2 regions of the Streptomyces sp. NPDC107522 genome follow, and region 1 is predicted to be linked to the other one. Evidence: riboswitches for the same ligand, from Rfam matches in the RefSeq annotation. Region 1 holds a riboswitch; the other holds the start of a gene.
The links. A riboswitch is a leader RNA that binds a small molecule or an ion and turns the genes downstream of it on or off. The one in region 1 is predicted to bind S-adenosylmethionine.
Positions count from the first base shown of each region.

Region 2: it holds a riboswitch for S-adenosylmethionine, as region 1 does, so the genes downstream of both, thrC (threonine synthase) here and ACZ7L6_RS26840 (aminotransferase class V-fold PLP-dependent enzyme) in region 1, are expected to answer to the same signal.

Region 1 is NZ_JBVKAU010000008.1:358,326-361,695, reverse strand. It holds gene qcrB (cytochrome bc1 complex cytochrome b subunit) at 1-73, shown strand, start outside; gene trpD (anthranilate phosphoribosyltransferase) at 339-1,403, shown strand; SAM riboswitch class IV at 1,475-1,591, shown strand; gene ACZ7L6_RS26840 (aminotransferase class V-fold PLP-dependent enzyme) at 1,736-3,103, shown strand; gene ACZ7L6_RS26835 (glycerate kinase) at 3,058-3,370, opposite strand, start outside.
Region 2 is NZ_JBVKAU010000006.1:153,276-156,645, reverse strand. It holds gene ACZ7L6_RS21010 (MoaD/ThiS family protein) at 1-213, opposite strand, end outside; gene thrC (threonine synthase) at 309-1,592, opposite strand; SAM riboswitch class I at 1,611-1,777, opposite strand; gene ACZ7L6_RS21000 (glucosyl-3-phosphoglycerate synthase) at 1,938-2,882, shown strand; gene ACZ7L6_RS20995 (alpha,alpha-trehalose-phosphate synthase (UDP-forming)) at 3,021-3,370, shown strand, end outside.

The sequences.
Region 1 (3,370 bases):
CGAGGACGGCCAGATTCCCAAGCCGACCGTCGAGGAGTACAAGGAGATCACGAGCGGCCACGGCCACCACTGACGCTCCGCTGGTAGCGCCGCGTTTGGTAGTGCCGCGTTGTGTCGGTTGTCGTCTGCGGCTCCGTCGAGGCTGGTCGCGCAGTTCCCCGCGCCCCTAAAAGGGGCGCGGGGAACCGCGACCCTGCCAGGACCGTTCAGCCACGCCACGTTGAAGGGCCCCGTCCGAAGACCGGACGGGGCCCTTCTTCATGCCCCGTGGCTGGATAGGGTGGACCTCGTTGAGATTCTCGTCCCGTAGTGCGGGACGCCTGACCCAGGAGCGGCTTATGAGCGCTGTGACCCCCGCTGGAGGCGACACCGCGGCGGGCCGTTCCTGGCCCCTGCTGCTGAACGGCCTGCTGGACGGCCGGAACCTGACCGCCGACGACACCGCGTGGGCGATGGACCTGATCATGCGCGGCGAGGCGACGGACGCGCAGATCGCCGGCTTCGTGGTGGCGCTGCGGGCCAAGGGAGAGACCGTCGAGGAGATCGCGGGTCTCGTCCGGACGATGTACGAGCACGCGAACGTGATCGAGGTGTCGGGCCCGACCGTCGACATCGTCGGTACGGGCGGCGACGGCGCGAAGACGGTGAACATCTCCACGATGTCGTCGATCGTCATCGCCGGCACGGGTGCCAAGGTCGTCAAGCACGGGAACCGGGCGGCGTCCTCGGCATCGGGCGCCTCGGATGTGCTGGAGAAGCTCGGCGTCAATCTTGAGCTGACGCCGCAGCGGGTGGCGGAGGTCGCGGAGGAGGCCGGGATCACCTTCTGTTTCGCGGTGAAGTTCCATCCGTCACTGCGCCATGTGGCGGCCGCGCGAGGCCAGTTGGGCATCAGGACCACCTTCAACGTCCTCGGTCCGCTGACCAACCCGGCGAAGGTGAAGGCCCAGGCGGTCGGCGTGGCGGACCCGCTCATGGCGCCGATCGTCGCGGGCGTCTTCGCCGAGCGCGGCAACTCCTCGCTGGTGTTCCGCGGTGACGACGGCCTCGACGAGCTCACGACGACGTCCACGTCCCGGGTGTGGGTGGTGCGCGACGGCAAGGTGACCGAGGAGGCCTTCGACCCGCGGGACGTCGGCATCGAGCTGGTGCCGGTGGAGGCGCTGCGGGGCGCTGACGCCTCGTACAACGCCGACGTGGCGCTGCGCCTGCTGAACGGCGAGACGGGGCCCGTCCGGGACGCCGTACTGCTGAACTCGGCTGCCGCGCTGGTGGCGTTGAACCCGACGGACGCCTCGCTCACCGAGCAGATCCGGGCCGGGATGGCGAAGGCGGCGGAGTCGATCGACTCCGGGGCGGCCAAGCGGACCCTCGACCGCTGGGTGGCGGCCAGCAACGCATAGCGCGGAAGGGCGGTCCCGTAATTCGGACACGGGTTGCGGGACCGCGATCACTTCACGTACGTTCTTGACCAGGTCATGAGTGACAGTCATGAGGCCCCGGCCGACTGTCCGGCAACCCTCCGTCCGTGGCGGGGTGCCCCGGGTGAAGACCAGGCCGTAGGCAGCGAGGTCTACGGCAAGCGCGGGCCCCTCTCGAAGCCAGGGGTCCTGGTCGTTCGAGGGAGTCTTCCGTGAGCAAGCGAATGCGATAGGGCCGCCGAGCCCCGCCTCCGCGCACCCTTTTTCTCTTCTCTGCATGCCTTCAACTCGCATGCCCCTCACGGGAGTTCGCCATGTCTGTCGCCACCGCTGCCGCCGCCCAGTCCGTTTGCTCCCCGCTGCCCGTTCTGGGCCGGGATGTCACCGTCCCGCTCGTCACCGGCGGCGAGGTCACCTACGCCGCGCTCGACTACGCCGCCAGCGCGCCCGCCCTCCAGCGCGTCTGGGACGACGTGGCCGCCTACGCTCCGTACTACGGCAGCGTCCACCGCGGCGCCGGCTACCTCTCGCAGCTCTCCACCGACCTGTTCGAGAACGCCCGCAGGACGGTCGCCGAGTTCCTCGACTGCCGGGACACGGACCAGGTGGTCTTCACCCGCTCCACCACCGACTCGCTCAACCTCCTCGCCGCCGCCCTCCCGGCCGACTGCCAGGTCTTCGTCTTCGAGACCGAGCACCACGCCTCCCTGCTGCCTTGGCGCGACGCCCGCGTAACCTACCTCAACGCGCCCCGCACCCCGCGCCAGGCCGTCGAGACCCTCGAGCGCGCCCTCGCCGACCGCGACCCTTACGGCCCGGCCCTGGTCTGCGTCACCGGCGCCTCGAACGTCACCGGCGAGCTGTGGCCCGTACGCGAGCTCGCGGCCGCCGCCCACGCGCACGGCGCCCGGATCGTCCTGGACGCCGCCCAGCTGGCCCCGCATCACCCGGTGAGCGTCCGTGACCTCGACGTCGACTGGGTCGCCTTCTCCGGCCACAAGCTGTACGCCCCCTTCGGCTCCGGCGTCCTGGCCGGCCGCGCCGACTGGCTGAGCGAGGCCGAGCCGTACCTCGCGGGCGGCGGCGCGAGCCGCAAGGTCGCCCGGCGCGAGGACGGGGGAGTGGACGTGGAGTGGCACGAGAGCGCCGCCCGCCACGAGGCCGGCTCCCCGAACGTCATCGGCGCCTACTCCATCGCCTCCGCCTGCAAGGCCCTCACCGAGGCGGGCTTCGACCAGCTCGTCGCCCGCGAGCAGTACCTGATCGAGAAGGTGCGGGCAGGGCTCGCCGAGGTGCCCGAGGTCCGGATCCTCTCCCTCTTCGGCGACGACGCCCCCCGCGTCGGCGTGATCTCCTTCGTCGTCGACGGCTGGAACAGCTCCCACTTCGCCGCCGCCCTCTCCGCCGAGTACGGCATCGGGGTGCGCGACGGCCTGTTCTGCGCCCACCCGCTGGTCCGGACGCTGCTGGGCAGCGACCCGCAGACGCAGGGCGAGTGCGGTGCTCCGGAGGCGGCGCCCGGCGAGAAGTCCCTCAACGCGATCCGGGTGAGCTTCGGGGCCGGTACGCCGGACGAGCACGTGGAGCGGTTCGTGAACGCCGTGAAGGAGCTCGTGACCGACGGGGCGAAGTGGAACTACCGTACGGAGGACGGGCGTTGCGTTCCGGACACGTCGGCGTGAACCGGTAGCCGGGCGCCCAGCAGGATCATCCGCAGGGCGCGTTCGGTGGCGTCCGTGAGGAGTTCGGAGGCCCGGACGAGGGCCTCCGCCAGGGCCATCGGCGCCGGCAGGATCCCGCTGAACGCGTCCACGCCCGGCACGTCGTGCGCGCCCTCGCCGAGCGTGCCCGCCAGCACGAGCACCGGGCGGCCGTACAGCTTGGCCCGGCGGGCCACTTCGGCCGGGACCTTGCCGCGGGGCGTCTGGTGGTCCAGGGCGCCCTCGGCG
Region 2 (3,370 bases), on a different contig from region 1:
CCCCTGCTCGAAACGGACGTCGTCGTCATTGACGTACACGTTGACGAACCGACGCAGCTTGCCCTGGTCGTCGAGAACCCGGGCGGCGATACCCGTGTGGTTCTTCTCCAGGTCGGCGATGACCTCGGCGAGGGTGGCGCCTTCGGCGCTCACTTCGGCCTGGCCACCCGTGTAGGTGCGCAGGATGGTGGGGATGCGGACGTTGACGCTCACGTGTGACCTCCGGTCAGCTAATCGCCCTCAGGGGCGCGGGGAACTGCGCGACCAGCCCCCCACGGCCCGCAGACGAAATCAATGGGACAGGCCCGTCAGACGAGACCCGCCTCGCGGAACGAGTCCAGGTTGGGACGAATGGTCGCAGTAAGCCCCGTACCGGCCACCGCATCCAGCGTCTTGAGTCCATCGCCGGTGTTGAGCACGACCGTGGTCAGGCTCGGGTCCAGAACCCCGTTCTCGATCAGCTTCTTCGTCACGCCCACCGTCACCCCACCGGCGGTCTCCGCGAAGATGCCCTCGGTCCTGGCAAGGACCTTGATCGCGTCGACGACCTGCTCGTCCGTCACGTCCTCCACGAACCCACCCGTGCGGCGCGCGATGTCCAGGACGTACGGCCCGTCGGCCGGGTTGCCGATGGCCAGCGACTTGGCGATGGTGTTCGGCTTCTGCGGGCGGACGACGTCGTGCCCCGCCTTGAAGGCGGTGGACACCGGCGAGCAGCCCTCGGCCTGCGCGCCGAAGATCTTGTACGGCTTGTCCTCGACGAGCCCGAGCTTGATCAGCTCCTGCAGACCCTTGTCGATCTTCGTGAGCTGGGAGCCGGAGGCGATCGGGACGACCAGTTGGTCGGGGAGCTGCCAGCCGAGCTGCTCGCAGATCTCGTACGCCAGGGTCTTCGAACCCTCCGCGTAGTACGGCCGCAGGTTGACGTTGACGAAGCCCCAGCCCTCGCCGGCCGGGTCGCCGATCAGCTCGGAGCAGAAGCGGTTCACGTCGTCGTAGTTGCCCTCGATGCCGACGAGCTCGCCGCCGTAGACCGCGGCCATGACGACCTTGCCCTGCTCCAGGTCGTGCGGGATGAACACGCAGGACCGGAAGCCCGCGCGGGCCGCCGCGGCGCCCACCGCACCGGCGAGGTTGCCGGTCGAGGAGCACGAGAGGGTCGTGAAGCCGAAGGCGCGCGCCGCCTCCAGCGCCTGGGCCACCACCCGGTCCTTGAAGGAGTGCGTCGGGTTACCGGAGTCGTCCTTCACATACAAACCGCCGGTGACGCCGAGCTCGCGCGCGAGGTTGTCGGCCTTGACGAGCTTGGTCCAGCCGGGGTTGAGGTTCGGCTTGTCCGCCACGTCCGCGGGGACGGGCAGCAGGGGGGCGTAACGCCAGATGTTCGCGGGTCCCGCCTCGATCTGCTTGCGGAGCTCCTCGGTGTCGTAGGCCGAGAAGTCGTACGCGATCTCCAGCGGGCCGAAACACTCCTCGCACGCGAAGACCGGGCCGAGCGGGACGCGGTGACCGCACTCGCGGCAGGACAGCGCCGCGGCGGGACCGAGGTCTACGGTGGAATCGGTGGTGCTTGCAACAGTCTGCACAGCCATGTGAGGCGAGGCCCTTTCTCCTCATCTTCCTCACGACGCATCTCGCCGTGAGACGGATTTGGCACCTTCCCTAGCCGGGAGCCTCGCGGAGCCGATCGACGGTGATGCGGTGATCGCTACGAGAGCCGACTGGAGGGTTGCCGGGGCTTCATCGGGCCGTTTCCCTCTGCCCCTCTGGATGAGCTGTATGCGGTTGTTAACAGCGGTTGACCCCGGACATGCGATGGTCATCCGCGTTGTTCAAGACTGTAACCGAAGGCCAGGACAGTTGAGATAGTCGTCCGAACCGCGAGATGGATCACACGGTCAGCAGATGTGATCACGAACAGTGAGGAGCCACAGACTGTGCTGGAAGAAGTCGAGCGCTGGCTGAGCACCCGCTCCTGGTCCGTGACCGATCGCCCACTGCACCAGCTCCTGGCCGCCAAGCAGCGTACGGGTCAGTCGGTCTCCGTCGTACTGCCCGCGCTCAACGAGGAGGAGACGGTCGGCGACATCGTCGCGGTCATCCGTCACGACCTCATGCAGCAGGTCCCGCTGGTCGACGAGATCGTCGTCGTCGACTCGGGATCCACCGACCGCACCTCCGAGGTGGCCGCCGCCGCGGGCGCGACCGTGGTGCACCGGGACGAGATCCTCCCGCGCATCCCGGCCGTGCCCGGCAAGGGTGAGGTCCTGTGGCGCTCGCTGCTCGTCACGAGCGGGGACATCGTCTGTTTCATCGACGCCGACCTGAAGGAGTTCTCCTCCGACTTCGTCTCCGGCATCGTCGGCCCGCTGCTCACCGACCCCGAGGTCGACCTGGTCAAGGGCATGTACGACCGTCCGCTCGGCGGGGCGGCCGGCCAGGGCGGCCGGGTCACGGAACTCATGGCCCGCCCGCTGCTGAACATGCACTGGCCGCAGCTGGCCGGATTCGTGCAGCCGCTCGGCGGCGAGTACGCGGCCCGCCGCTCCCTGCTGGAACAGCTCCCGTTCCCCGTCGGATACGGCGTCGAGCTGGGCATGCTGGTCGACGCCCTGCACCTGGTGGGCCTGGACGCCCTGGCGCAGGTGGACGTGGGTGTCCGCAAGCACCGCCACCAGGACGGGCAGGCCCTCGGCCGGATGTCCGCCGCGATCTACCGCACGGCCCAGCTGCGACTGGCCCGCGGCCACCTCATCCGTCCCTCCCTCACCCAGTTCGAGCGGGGCGAGGACGGGTTCGAGCCGCGCACGTACTCCGTGGACACGGAGGAGCGGCCGCCGATGGTGGAGATCGCGGAGTACGCGACGCGGAAGGTCGCGTGACGTCCGGCACAGGACGTACAGGCCGGTTACGCCGACCGTATGACGGCCGGTGCGGGCTGCGTCCCGGCCGTATACGGAACCCGCCACTGAGCGGAACCGCACGTTTGAGCGTTTCGGGGCCGGGCTAGGTTGAGGCGTATGGCTACCACGCAGGATGCGCAGGGTGCGGCCAAGGTGCTGGTCGCGTCGAACCGCGGCCCGGTCTCGTACGAAGTGCGCGACGACGGCTCGCTGCACTCCAAGAGGGGCGGCGGCGGAGTCGTCTCCGGGCTGTCGGCGATCGGGCCGGACGCCGGCGCCCTGTGGGTGTGCTCGGCGCTGTCCGACGGTGACCGCGAGGCGGTGCGGCGCGGGGTCGGCGAGGACGGCGTGCTGATGCTGGACATCCCGGCAGACGTGCACGCGGACGCGTACAACGGCATCGCGAACTCGGTCCTCTGGTTCGTCCACCACATGCTCTACCAGACACCGCTGGAGCCGGTCTTCGA